DNA from 3 places in the Pseudomonas huanghezhanensis genome. Region 3 is predicted to be linked to each of the others. Evidence: predicted binding sites of a transcription regulator. Region 3 holds the regulator's gene; each other region holds the start of a gene.
What was found. Region 3 encodes FliA, which starts transcription of late flagellar genes. Its sites were predicted from a motif close to CTAAAGTTTNNNNNNNNNNNGCCGNTAA; they were not measured.

Region 1: a site for FliA is predicted at 2,368-2,395, ahead of OYW20_RS11835 (methyl-accepting chemotaxis protein). Genes of this name have one in related genera too.
Region 2: a site for FliA is predicted at 1,410-1,437, ahead of OYW20_RS18755 (methyl-accepting chemotaxis protein). Genes of this name have one in related genera too.

The regions. Positions count from the first base shown of each region.
Region 1 is NZ_CP113949.1:2,650,350-2,654,444, forward strand. Features, by position in the region: gene OYW20_RS11825 (ATP-binding protein) at 1-922, shown strand, start outside; gene OYW20_RS11830 (cation:proton antiporter) at 948-2,294, opposite strand; gene OYW20_RS11835 (methyl-accepting chemotaxis protein) at 2,590-4,095, shown strand, end outside.
Region 2 is NZ_CP113949.1:4,176,076-4,180,170, reverse strand. Features, by position in the region: gene OYW20_RS18770 (GNAT family N-acetyltransferase) at 1-200, shown strand, start outside; gene OYW20_RS18765 (hypothetical protein) at 306-809, shown strand; gene OYW20_RS18760 (nucleoside deaminase) at 871-1,308, shown strand; gene OYW20_RS18755 (methyl-accepting chemotaxis protein) at 1,483-2,697, shown strand; gene OYW20_RS18750 (response regulator) at 2,707-3,075, shown strand; gene OYW20_RS18745 (STAS domain-containing protein) at 3,099-3,383, shown strand; partial or broken gene OYW20_RS18740 (chemotaxis protein CheA) at 3,427-4,095, shown strand, end outside.
Region 3 is NZ_CP113949.1:1,986,494-1,990,588, reverse strand. Features, by position in the region: gene OYW20_RS08885 (chemotaxis protein CheA) at 1-116, opposite strand, end outside; gene OYW20_RS08880 (protein phosphatase CheZ) at 238-1,026, opposite strand; gene OYW20_RS08875 (chemotaxis response regulator CheY) at 1,046-1,420, opposite strand; gene fliA (RNA polymerase sigma factor FliA) at 1,686-2,426, opposite strand; gene fleN (flagellar synthesis regulator FleN) at 2,423-3,256, opposite strand; gene flhF (flagellar biosynthesis protein FlhF) at 3,375-4,095, opposite strand, start outside.

The DNA.
Region 1 (4,095 bases), 660 kb from region 3:
TTCCGAGCCGACCCTGCAAATGCTCAACATCTGCGAGCAATTGAGCAGTATCGAGCTGATGCTCGGCCGCGTGCTGGGGCCCGAAGTCGGGCTGCAGTTCGACCTGGCTCGGGCACCGGTCAGGGTGCGGTGCGACGCGACTCAACTGGAGTCTGCACTTTTCAACCTGCTGATCAATGCCCGCGATGCGATGCAGGGACAGGGCAAGATCCGCGTAAGCACGCGCTTGATCCAAGTCAACGAAACCCTGGGCGTCGGTCAATACATCGAGCTGATGGTCACTGATAGCGGCCCCGGCATACCCGAGTCTGTGCGCCAGCAGGTGTTTCAGCCGTTTTTTACCACCAAGAAACTGGGTGAGGGCACCGGGCTGGGTTTGTCTCAGGTCTATGGCTTTGCAGTACAGACCGGGGGCGCGGCGTCGGTGTCCTGCGGCGAGCAGTCGGGGACTACGGTGCGTTTACTGCTCAAGGTCAGCGGTCACGACGAGGAACCTTGCATCAGCCCTCAATCCATTACGCAGAATCAAACCATCACCCACAACACTAAAGTGCTGCTGGTTGACGACGATGAAACGTTGCGTGAGGCCCTCGCGCAGTTGCTCATGGACGTGGGCTATGAAGTGCATGCTGTCGGCACCGGATTTGCCGCTGTTCAAGCACTGGAATACGCCAACCCGGACATCCTGATTACCGATTGCCTGATGCGCGACCTCGGCGGCGCAGTCCTGGCCAAGGTCATCAAGCAGATCCGCCCGGAGCTGCCTGTGCTGTTCATGTCCGGGGCGGCAGACCGCAGCGCGCTGATCTGCGACACCGTGCGCGACGAGCTGCTGGTGCAGAAGCCGGTCAGCCTGGATAACCTGCTGAGCAAGATTCATGAGCAACTGCCGCAGCACATGAACGTGGCGTGCCGAGCGTAACCTGGGCTGTGGTCAGACGGGCGACTCAGTCTTCACGCTTGATCGCGTTGCTGCGCTCGTAACGCTCAAGCAGCGGCTGGATGCTCACCCCGTGCAACAAAATGCTCAGGGCCACCACGGACAGCGTCAAGCCAATGGTCGTGTCGATGCTCGCCTCGGGCAAACCATGGGCCAGTGCGTAGCACAGGTAATACAACGTGCCGATGCCACGAATACCGAACCAGCTGACCAAAGCTTTCTGCGGCACGTTGAGTACGCGGCGGCTGATCAACAGCCAGACGCTCAGCGGGCGAATGACACAGAACAGCACCAGCCCCAGACCCACCGCACGCCAATCCCAATACAGCGACAGCGCGGCACCAAGCAAGGTGATCAGCAGAACCTCCATTGAACGCTCTACGATGCCGCCAAAGGCCAGCATGTCGCCCATCATCACGCCAGCGGCGAGCTGGGTATCGCTGAGCGTTTCGGTGCCAGCCGTTGCGTGGGCCGGGTCGCTGTCCAGATGCCCCAGCACCGGCTTGGCCACATGCTCCGAGGGCAACTCGGACTGTGTGACCTGGGCTTCGGCCTGACGCAAGCCCAGCCCTGCGGCAAACACCGACAGAAACCCGAACGCACCCAGTCCTTCAGCGATGACGTACGCCATCGCAATCAGCGCCAACGCCAGAAAGTCATTGGGCGAACAGGTGCTGTCGGAATTCTTGATGCGCAGGTAAATCATCAGGTGCCCGACACCACGGCCCAGACCGTACCCAATCAACACGCCGACGGGTACGCCCCAGACGATGGTTCTCAAGAGCCAGCCTTGCACCCAGTCGAAATTACTGTCGTGCATGCCCAAAAATGCCAGCGCGAAAATCACGAACGGAAAGGCCGTGCCGTCGTTCATGCCGGCTTCGCCCGACAGCCCAAACCTGACCCGGTCGAAATCCTGTGCGTTGTTGACCTGCACCAGGCCGGCCAGCACCGGATCGGTAGGCGAGAGCATGGCGCCCAGCAGCAGAGAGATGCCCCAGGAGATCCCCAGCAGGTAATGCGCCGCCAGGCAGGTGCCAAGAATGGTCAGCAGCATCACCGGCCCCGCCAGCAAATACGCCGCGCTCCATTCCTTGCCGTTAAGCCGTAGTCGCAGCTTGATTCCGGTGTTGAACAGCGAGAACAGCACCGCAACTTCGGTCAGCCGCTCAAGCCATTCGTAGGCGGTGCGCAGATCGAGTTGCATCAGGTCCAGCCCCAGCGGGCCAATGCCGACGCCGAACGCCAGACACACCGCCGAAGTGGTCACGGGCAGCCATCGCAGGTAGGAGGAGGTCAGCGCGAGCAACATCAGCAGGATGCCGAGCACCGTCATACAAAGAATAAAACTCATCCTGCCTCGATTTGTCTGGGGAACGTCGTTCTGTGTGACTGTCGGATGATCGGATAGTTGAAACAATCTGTTTCAAGACTTCGGCGCCGTTGTGCCGATCACGATCGCGTCCGCCGGTTAACGATGTACCGGCGGTCCGGGAGGGTGCAGGTCGTGCTAAAGAAGCGGGTAACGAGGTCGATGGAATAACCCTCTGTTGCACAACGCTTTGCAAGCGAGGGGCAAACGGAGGTGTTGATGTCCATACCTTCGGTTTGCCCGGAGTTTGCGGTCCCTTTCTGCGAGAGTTTCCCGTATGACCAAATCCCTCCGACTCCAGATCCTTGCGTTGCTCAGCGCAAGCCTGGTGCTTGTTCTACTGATCGCGCTCGCCTGCTTTCATTTCCTCTCCAGCGACGTGCAAGCCTATCGCGGACTGCTCAACGGCCCGTTGCAGGGGTCGCAGCTGATTGATCAGACGAACCTGCAGTTCAAAGTGCAGGTACAGGAATGGAAGAACGTGCTGCTGCGCGGAAAACAGCCCGCCGATCGCGAGAAGTTCTGGGGGCAGTTTGAAGATCAGGAGCGTCAGGTTCAGGCATCGCTTGCGCGCTTGAGCGACGTGCCAGGCATTGATGCTGCACTCAAGTCACGCATCGACGTACTCAAAGAGGAGCACCGCACCCTCGGTGCCGCCTATCGCAAAGGTCGCGATGCGTTTATTGCGGCCAATGGCGATCCGGTAGCGGGTGATCAGGCGGTCAAGGGTGTGGATCGTGCTGCCAGCGAACAAATGACCGGCCTGGTGACCGAACTGCGCAAGCAGAGCGATCAACAATCCATTGCGATCAGCGCCTCTGCCGATCAGACGATCCTGCTGGGCACCTTGATCATGCTCGCGTCCGCACTGCTGGTGGGTGTCCTGACGCTGTGGGTGGTCAACCGCAACATCGTCGGCCCGATCCGTATGCTGATCGACTACGTCGCGCAGTTGAGTGAGGGCAAATTCAGTGAACGCGTCAGTATCGAGCGTCAGGATGAACTGGGGCGTCTGGCCGTCGCAGCCAACACCCTGCGAGACTTTTTGGCGGACACGTTCACCCGTCTCAAACGCAGCACCACTGATCTGGACACCGCTGGCGGCGAGCTGAAGGCAATCGCCACTTTGATGGCCCAAGGTACGCTTGAGCAGTTTGAGCGTACCGATCAGGTGGCGACCGCGATGAATGAAATGTCGGCCACCGCCCAGGAGGTCGCACGGCATGCGGCAGACGCCTCCCATGCTGCCGAGGAAGCGGATCGGTATTCCCGTGAAGGGGACAAAGTGATGGGCGCAACTATCACAGCCATCAACCATGTGCGCACCGAAATCAGCAATACAGCGCAAGTGATCCGCCGCCTGGAAACCGACAGCGGGCGCATTGGCAAGGTATTGGAAGTCATCCGCGGAATCGCCGAACAGACCAATCTGCTGGCGTTGAACGCAGCCATCGAGGCCGCGCGGGCCGGGGACGCCGGTCGTGGTTTCGCCGTCGTGGCGGATGAAGTCCGTACTTTGGCCCAGCGCACGGCAGCCTCGACCGCTGAAATCAATCAAATCATTCATTCGGTGCAGACCGGTGCAACCGATGCGGCGCTGGCGATAGAGAGCGGCCAGGCACGCAGCCAGGAAAGCGTCGATCAGGTAGCGCTTGCGGGCACTTCATTACAGCGCATCACTGCAGCCGTGGAGTCGATACGCGACATGAACCGCCAGATCGCGACTGCCGCCGAAGAGCAAACGTCAGTCGCCGAGGACATCTCGCGCAACCTGACCGAAATC
Region 2 (4,095 bases), 2.2 Mb from region 3:
CAACCCTGACACATGCCTTTGGCCGTCTGGGCATCGATTCACTGATTGCCATCGTCGAGCCCACCAACGCGGCATCGGTCAAAGTGATTCAGAAGCTCGGGTTCAGTGGTTACGTGCACAGCCAGTATCACCGGCGCAGCGTAAGGATTTACCGGATGACCGAGCAACAATGGTCTTCGGCACGTGCACCGCTGGACTGACTTGGCGCATCAGAATGACCGATTAATGGGAAAACCCTTGCTCAGCTGCTAGGTTTCAGCGAGCAATCACTGGATTTGGCCCATGAAAAATCCCGGGGAGAGGACATGAGGTATCGCAGATCATCGGCGCTTAAGTTGATGAACGTGACGTGGAGTGCGTTGTTTTGCCTGGCGCTGAACGTGCCAGGCCAAGTCTTGGCCGAGGACTCAGTGCCAGAGCCTGCGTTAGTGTTCGTGCAGGACCATCATCTGGGCGAAAGCCTGGGCTGGCTTGGCTATCAGGTTGCCTCGCGCACCGTCACGTTCGCCACCATCGTCGACGCCGTTGGTCGCACTCAGGCGCAGACACTGGTGCAGGACGAGCTGCAAAGCCTGCAACCTCGCTATCAGCCTGAGTGGGACCGCAACCTGGCCGCCGCGTATGCGCAATCGTTTACGCCAGAAGAGTTGAAGCAACTCGACGTTGGGGAACCTGCGCAACCGCTGGCCAACAAATTTCGAACCAAACAACGCGATGTCGGCATGGACATGAAAGGGCGCTCCAGCGAGCTGCTCAAAGTGTACGTGTCGACTGCGCTGGACAGTGCGCTGAAGAAAGCCAAACCTTGAGCCGCCGCGCTGTGCAGCGCGGCCAAGACATATTTTTTTGAAGTAACGGGGAATCGAAACCATGGATGCATTCATGCAGGCGGCCATCGACGAAGCTAAAAAAGGACTGGCCGAGGGCGGCATACCGATTGGCTCGGTGATCGTGCACGACGGCAAGATCATCGGCCGCGGCCACAACCGCCGCGTGCAGGAGGGCAGTGCGATCAAGCATGGCGAAATGGACGCCTTCGAAAACGCCGGACGCCAGCCAGCCAGGGTTTACCGGGAGGCCACGCTCTACACCACCCTGTCGCCCTGTGCGATGTGCAGCGGCGCCATCCTGCTGTACGGCATTCGCAAAATCATCGTCGGCGAAAACCAGACATTCATGGGCGAAGAAGAGTTACTGCGCTCGCGCGGCGTGCAAGTGGACGTGGTGCACGACGCCAGCTGCGTGGAACTCATGACCCGCTTCATCGCCCAGAAGCCTGAACTGTGGAATGAAGACATCGGCGAGTGAGCTGTGTGGGTCCTCCTGCCCCCCGCCAACAGGATGGGAGGACCTAATACACTCGCCGGTAACACGCCTGTTATAAACCGGACAGAAGGCAACGGGAGTGACTAAAGTTGCGACGTGATGGGCAGATAACTCCTATGTCGTCTACATCAGCAACAGTGTTCAAGGATCGGACCCATGGCCCAGCCGCAAACCCCCCGCATTCCCCTTTCCGGTCATCCGCGCTTTCTCTGGTTCGCTTTCATTCCGGTTGTGCCCGCCGTTACATGGACACTTGTTCAGTCAACCTCTACGTCCAACCTCATTGTCTGCTCTGTACTGGTGCTGATCGGTCTCGGTGCTGGTGCCTGGAACGCTGTTTCGCAGCGTGACGCGGTGCTGCGAGCAACTGCTTGGGCACAGGCGGATCAGTCAGACGCGGACGCGGCGCACAACGCCATTGCCTCCCGGGCACAACTCGATGAAGTGTTGCTGGGCGCCATGCCGATCTGGGCCCGGCAAGTGGAAAGCTCGCGCCATCAGACCGAAGAAGCGATTGTGAGCCTGGCCAACCGTTTCACCGGGATCGCCGCGCGATTGCAGGAAACGGTTCAGGCTTCGCAGCACGCAGCCGGCGAACTCGACGGGCAGGCCGCCGACGGCGCGCCTGAGGTGCTGGCGCGCAGCGACAGTGAGCTGAGCCAGGTGATCAATTCGCTCAAGGCCACTCAAACCAGCCGTGACCAGACCCTGGCGCAAGTCCGTGGCCTGACCGCCTACACCGGTGAACTGCGCACCATGGCCGCCGACGTGGCGGCGATTGCCGCGCAAACAAACCTGCTGGCGCTCAACGCCGCCATCGAAGCTGCGCGTGCCGGTGAAGCCGGTCGTGGTTTCGCGGTTGTGGCCGATGCAGTGCGCAGCCTGTCGAGCAAATCCAGCGAAACCGGTCAGCAGATGTCGGCCAAGGTCGACATCATCAATAACGCCATCACCCAACTGGTGCACGCCGCCTCCAGCAGCGCCGACCAGGACAGTCACTCCGTGGCCGCGTCTGAGAACAGCATCCAAATGGTGCTTGAGCGCTTCCAGAACATCACCGGGCGCCTGGCCGAATCTGCTGACCTGCTCAAGCAGGAAAGCTACGGCATTCGGGATGAGATGACCGACGTGCTGGTCAACCTCCAATTTCAGGACCGTGTCAGTCAAATCCTCAGCCACGTGCGGGACAACATCCACGCTTTGCATGACCACCTCCTGCAGGCCAGTCAGTCGCCGGACCAGGCGGTGGCGATTGACGCCCGGCAGTGGCTGGCGCGCATGGACGCCACCTATGCCACCGATGAGCAACGGCGCACCCATAACGGAGAAGCGGCGGTGCAGCAGAGCTCTCAGGACATCACCTTCTTTTAGGAGTACAACATGGCGAAGAATGTATTAGTGGTCGACGACTCCAGCAGCGTGCGACAAGTGGTGGGCATTGCCTTGAAAAGCGCCGGTTACGACGTGATCGAGGCGTGCGACGGCAAGGATGCGCTGGGCAAGCTTACCGGGCAGAAAGTGCACCTGATCATCAGCGACGTGAACATGCCAAACATGGACGGCATCACCTTCGTCAAGGAGGTCAAGAAGCTGGCCAACTACAAGTTCACGCCGATCATCATGCTGACCACCGAGTCCCAGGAATCGAAGAAGGCCGAAGGTCAGGCGGCTGGCGCCAAGGCGTGGGTGGTCAAGCCGTTCCAGCCTGCGCAGATGCTGGCAGCAGTTTCTAAACTGATTCTGCCCTGAGCCCCGGCGCCAAGGAGGCCCCCATGCCGATAACCGCCGAAACACTCGACGACACTGCCCGCGTGTGCATTGACGGCGAGCTCACGATCTACACCGTTGCTGAACTGGCGGGGTCGCTGCTGCCGCAGATGGGCGCGGCGCCACGTCTGATGCTGGACCTCTCGCAGGTCACGGAAATGGATGGCGCCGGGCTGCAGTTGCTCGCAGTCATCCAGCGTGCAGCCGACAACACCGGCACAGTGTTGAGCGTGACCGGCCAGAGCCTGGCGGTTACGCAGGCACTGCAGCTGTGTCGCAGAACGGCCTGATACTCAGCGCCACCCCGTTCATTGATCGACAAGGAAAGTTCAGGTGAGCATCAATCTCGATCAGGCACAGCAGACATTCATCGTCGAGGCGCGCGAACTGTTGCAAGTCATGGAGCAATCCCTGCTGCAACTGGAAAGCGAGCCCGGAGACCAGGATGCCATCGGCGCGATTTTCCGCGCCGCACATACCATCAAGGGTTCCGCCGGCCTGTTCGGTCTCAAGCCTGTCGTAAGCTTTACGCATATCGTCGAGGACGTACTCGACCGTCTGCGCGATAGCAGTGTGGCCGTAGACGCCACGCTGATCGCGGTGCTGCTCAAGTGCGGCGATCATATGCTCGAGTTGATCGAGGTCGTCGCCAGTCGGGGGGAAGCGCTCCAGCCCGCAGCCCTTGAGCGTGAAGCTGCATTGCGTGAGGCGCTGAGTGCCTATCAGGCGCCGGACCAGGTGGCGGACACCGCCGCTCAACGCACAGAAGCTGCCGCCTGCACAGACACGCCCGCCGAGGTGCTGTGGCACATCTCCCTGCGCTTCGGTGTGGACGTGTTTCGTAATGGTATGGATCCGCTGTCATTTCTGCGCTACCTCGAGACCTTGGGGCAGATGACGCAGGTCACTACCCTGACCGACAGCATCCCGGCTCTGGACAGCTGGGACCCGGAAAGCTGCTACCTGGGTTTCGAGATCGACCTGCGCTCGACGGCCAGCCAC
Region 3 (4,095 bases):
TCCGCATCGTCCGGTCGGCTTTCCAGCTCGACCAACTGCTCTGACAACAGCTCGAGAATCTCGCCGGCCTCTACCAGAAAATCCTGAAGGATTTCTTCATCGGCGCCGAAGCTCATTGGGGGGGTGCTCCTAAAATTAACCGTCAACCGATCCAGGTCTTGCGCTGAGTCGCCAGTGGCAGAGCCTGATGCGGTCAAACAACACGCAGCAGGCTCATAACCTCTTCTTACTGAGAACCTAGAAACCCAGGCTGGATAGCAGATCGTCTACATCATCCTGACCGGATACGACGTCTTCACGTTTATCGGCATGAATCTGCGGACCTTCACCCTTGGAATGAAGTTTTTCTTGTTCTTTTTCCTGACGGAACACTTCCTGGTCATGTTCGATGCCGGCAAAGCGATCGACCTGACTGGCCATGAGCACCAGCTTGAGCAGATTGCTCTCCACTTCGGTCACCAACTGGGTGACGCGCTTGATCACCTGACCAGTGAGATCCTGGTAATCCTGGGCCAGCAAAATGTCGTTGAGGTGGCCGGCGACTTCATGGGTCTCCGTCTCGCTGCGCGTCAGGAAAACATCGACACGTCGCGCCAGATCACGAAATTCATCGGCACTGATCTCGCGACGCATGAAGCGCCCCCAGTCGACGCTCAATGCTTTTGCGTCAGCCGTGAGTCCGTGCATCAGCGGGGTGCTTTGCTCGACCAGATCCATCGTGCGGTTGGCAGCGTTCTCAGTCAGCCTGACCACGTAACCAAGACGTTCGGTGGCATCAGTGATCTGCGAGACTTCCTCGGCTTGCGGCATGTGCGGGTCAATCTGGAAATTGACGATTGCACTGTGCAGCTCGCGCGTCAGCTTGCCGACTTCCTGATACAGGCCTCGGTCGCGGGTCTGGTTAAGCTCATGGATAAGTTGCACGGCTTCGCCGAATTTGCCTTTTTCAAGGCTCTCGACCAGCTCCTGTGCGTGTTTCTTCAGGGTCGACTCAAAGTCACCCATTGACGAATCTTTGGAATCCATAGCGCCCTCGCAGCGAACATCAGCTATTGACGCGCTCGAATATCTTCTCGATTTTTTCTTTCAGAACTTGCGCCGTGAAAGGCTTGACCACATATCCGTTAACGCCTGCCTGAGCAGCTTCGATGATCTGCTCACGCTTGGCTTCAGCGGTGACCATCAATACCGGCAGACTGCGCAGACGCTCATCGGCACGCACCTGACGCAACAAGTCGATACCGGACATGCCAGGCATGTTCCAGTCAGTGACCAGAAAGTCAAAGGAGCCGCTTTGCAGCATGGGCAATGCGGTCATGCCGTCATCCGCTTCGGCCGTGTTGGTGAACCCAAGGTCACGCAACAGGTTTTTTATGATCCGCCGCATCGTTGAGAAGTCATCAACGATGAGGATTTTCATGTTCTTGTCCAATTCGACCTCCAAGCAGTCTTTAACGCGTCCAGCACCTGGACGCGCGTTCAATCAAAACCGGCACAGTTCCTTGACCGGGCTGTACGAAACGACGACGGGCTTGGCAAATCAACAGACGTGAAGTACGGCGCGACGCACGCGATATGCGCCTGTGCTGACCGGCTCCAGCCTTGTCTCTCTTGTTTCCCACGAACGCTCTGCACAGCCGGCTTTACAGGCAACACGGACCCAAAAAGGTCCGCCGCGTTGCCTGTCAACGCGCTCGCCACTCTCCCAAACGCCCTCGCAAACGAGCTGCGCACTGGCTATGTAACTGACTGACACGCGATTCGCTGACCCCCAGGACCTCACCGATTTCCTTGAGGTTCAGCTCTTCGTCGTAGTACAGCGCCAACACCAGCCGTTCACGCTCTGGCAGGTTGGCAATGGCATCGGCCAACGCGCTCTGGAAACGCTCGTCTTCCAGATCACGCGACGGCTCGAGCGACTGGCTTGCGCCGTCCTCGTGCAGCCCTTCATGTTCGCCGTCCTGCAGGAGGTCGTCGAAACTGAACAATCGGCTGCCCAAGGTATCGTTCAAAATCCCGTAATAATCATCGAGACTCAATTGGAGTTCGGCCGCAACCTCGTGATCTTTAGCATCACGACCTGTTTTTGCTTCAATTGCCCGAATCGCGTCACTGACCATGCGCGTATTGCGATGCACCGAACGCGGCGCCCAGTCACCTTTGCGCACTTCGTCGAGCATCGCGCCGCGGATACGAATCCCGGCGTAGGTCTCAAAACTCGCGCCTTTGGTGGAGTCGTACTTGGTCGAGACTTCGAGCAGACCGATCATGCCGGCCTGGATCAGATCTTCGACCTGCACGCTGGCTGGCAGACGCGCCAGCAAGTGGTAGGCGATCCGCTTGACCAGAGGCGCGTAGCGCTCGATCAGCTCGTATTGGGAATCACGGGATGATTTGCTGTACATGCGATACCCACTTGCTGTCATGACACAGGCCCCGCGCTGGTTTGATGCACCAGACGTTCGACGAAAAATTCCAGATGCCCGCGCGGATTGGCCGGCAACGGCCAGGTGTCCACCTTCTGCGCAATGGCTTTGAACGCCAGTGAGCATTTGGAGCGCGGGAACGCCTCATACACCGCACGCTGCTTCTGCACAGCCTTGCGTACGCACTCGTCGTAAGGCACGGCGCCGACGTACTGCAAAGCAACGTCGAGGAAGCGGTCCGTGACCTTGGTCAGCTTGGCGAACAGGTTGCGGCCTTCCTGCGGGCTTTGCGCCATGTTGGCCAGCACGCGGAAACGGTTCATGCCGTGGTCGCGGTTGAGCAATTTGATCAGCGCGTAGGCATCGGTGATCGAAGTCGGCTCGTCACACACTACCAGCAATACTTCCTGGGCTGCGCGTACGAAGCTGACCACCGACTCGCCAATCCCGGCAGCGGTGTCGATCACCAGCACGTCGAGGTTGTCGCCGATGTCGCTGAAAGCCTGAATCAAGCCGGCGTGTTGCGCAGGCGTCAGGTGAACCATGCTCTGCGTGCCCGACGCCGCCGGTACGATGCGGATGCCGCCCGGGCCTTGCAGCAGGACGTCACGCAGCTCGCACCGGCCTTCGATGACATCGGCCAGGGTGCGTTTAGGGGTAAGACCCAGTAGAACGTCAACGTTGGCCAGACCCAGATCGGCGTCCATCAACATGACGCGGCGACCAAGCTCGGCCAGTGCCAGTGAGAGGTTCACCGACACGTTCGTCTTGCCTACGCCGCCTTTACCACCGGTCACTGCGATAACCTGTACGGGATGCATGCTGCCCATGTTAATTGTTTACCTTGTCTTGCTTAGACCTAAGCCACATGTCGGGCTGCACGTTCGTTGTTTGAACAATGCCTGGCAGACCATCTAGGTGGGTGTATTCCAGTGTCATATTCTTCACCTAACCCACACGCTTGCCTGGGTTGTGATAAAGATCCGCAAACATATCAGCCATTGCTTCCTCGCTCGGCTCCTCCTGCATCTGCACGCTGACCGCTCGACTCACCAACTGGTGCCGGCGCGGCAAATGCAGATCATCCGGTATCCGTGGACCATCGGTGAGATAGGCCACAGGCAACTCGTGACTGATCGCCAGGCTCAACACCTCTCCGAGGCTGGCGGTTTCGTCGAGCTTGGTCAGGATGCACCCGGACAGGCCGCAACGCTTGTAACTGTGATACGCCGCCGTCAGCACCTGCTTCTGGCTGGTGGTGGCGAGTACCAGATAATTGCGCGACTTGATGCCACGCCCTGCAAGGCTTTCGAGCTGCATGCGCAGTGCTGGATCGCTGGCTTGCAGGCCTGCGGTGTCGATCAGCACCACGCGTTTGCGCAGCAGCGGCTCCAGCGCCTGAGCCAGTGACTGGCCCGGATCGACGTGGGTTACCGGAACATTCAAGATGCGTCCCAGAGTCTTGAGTTGCTCCTGGGCGCCGATACGAAAACTGTCCATGCTCACCAGCGCGATGTTCTGCGAGCCGTATTTGAGTACGTAGCGGGCCGCGAGCTTGGCCAGCGTGGTGGTCTTGCCCATGCCGGCAGGACCGACCATGGCAATCACACCGCCCTCTTCCAGAGGCTCTATCTCGGGGGTCGCGATCATACGGGCCAGATGCGCCAGA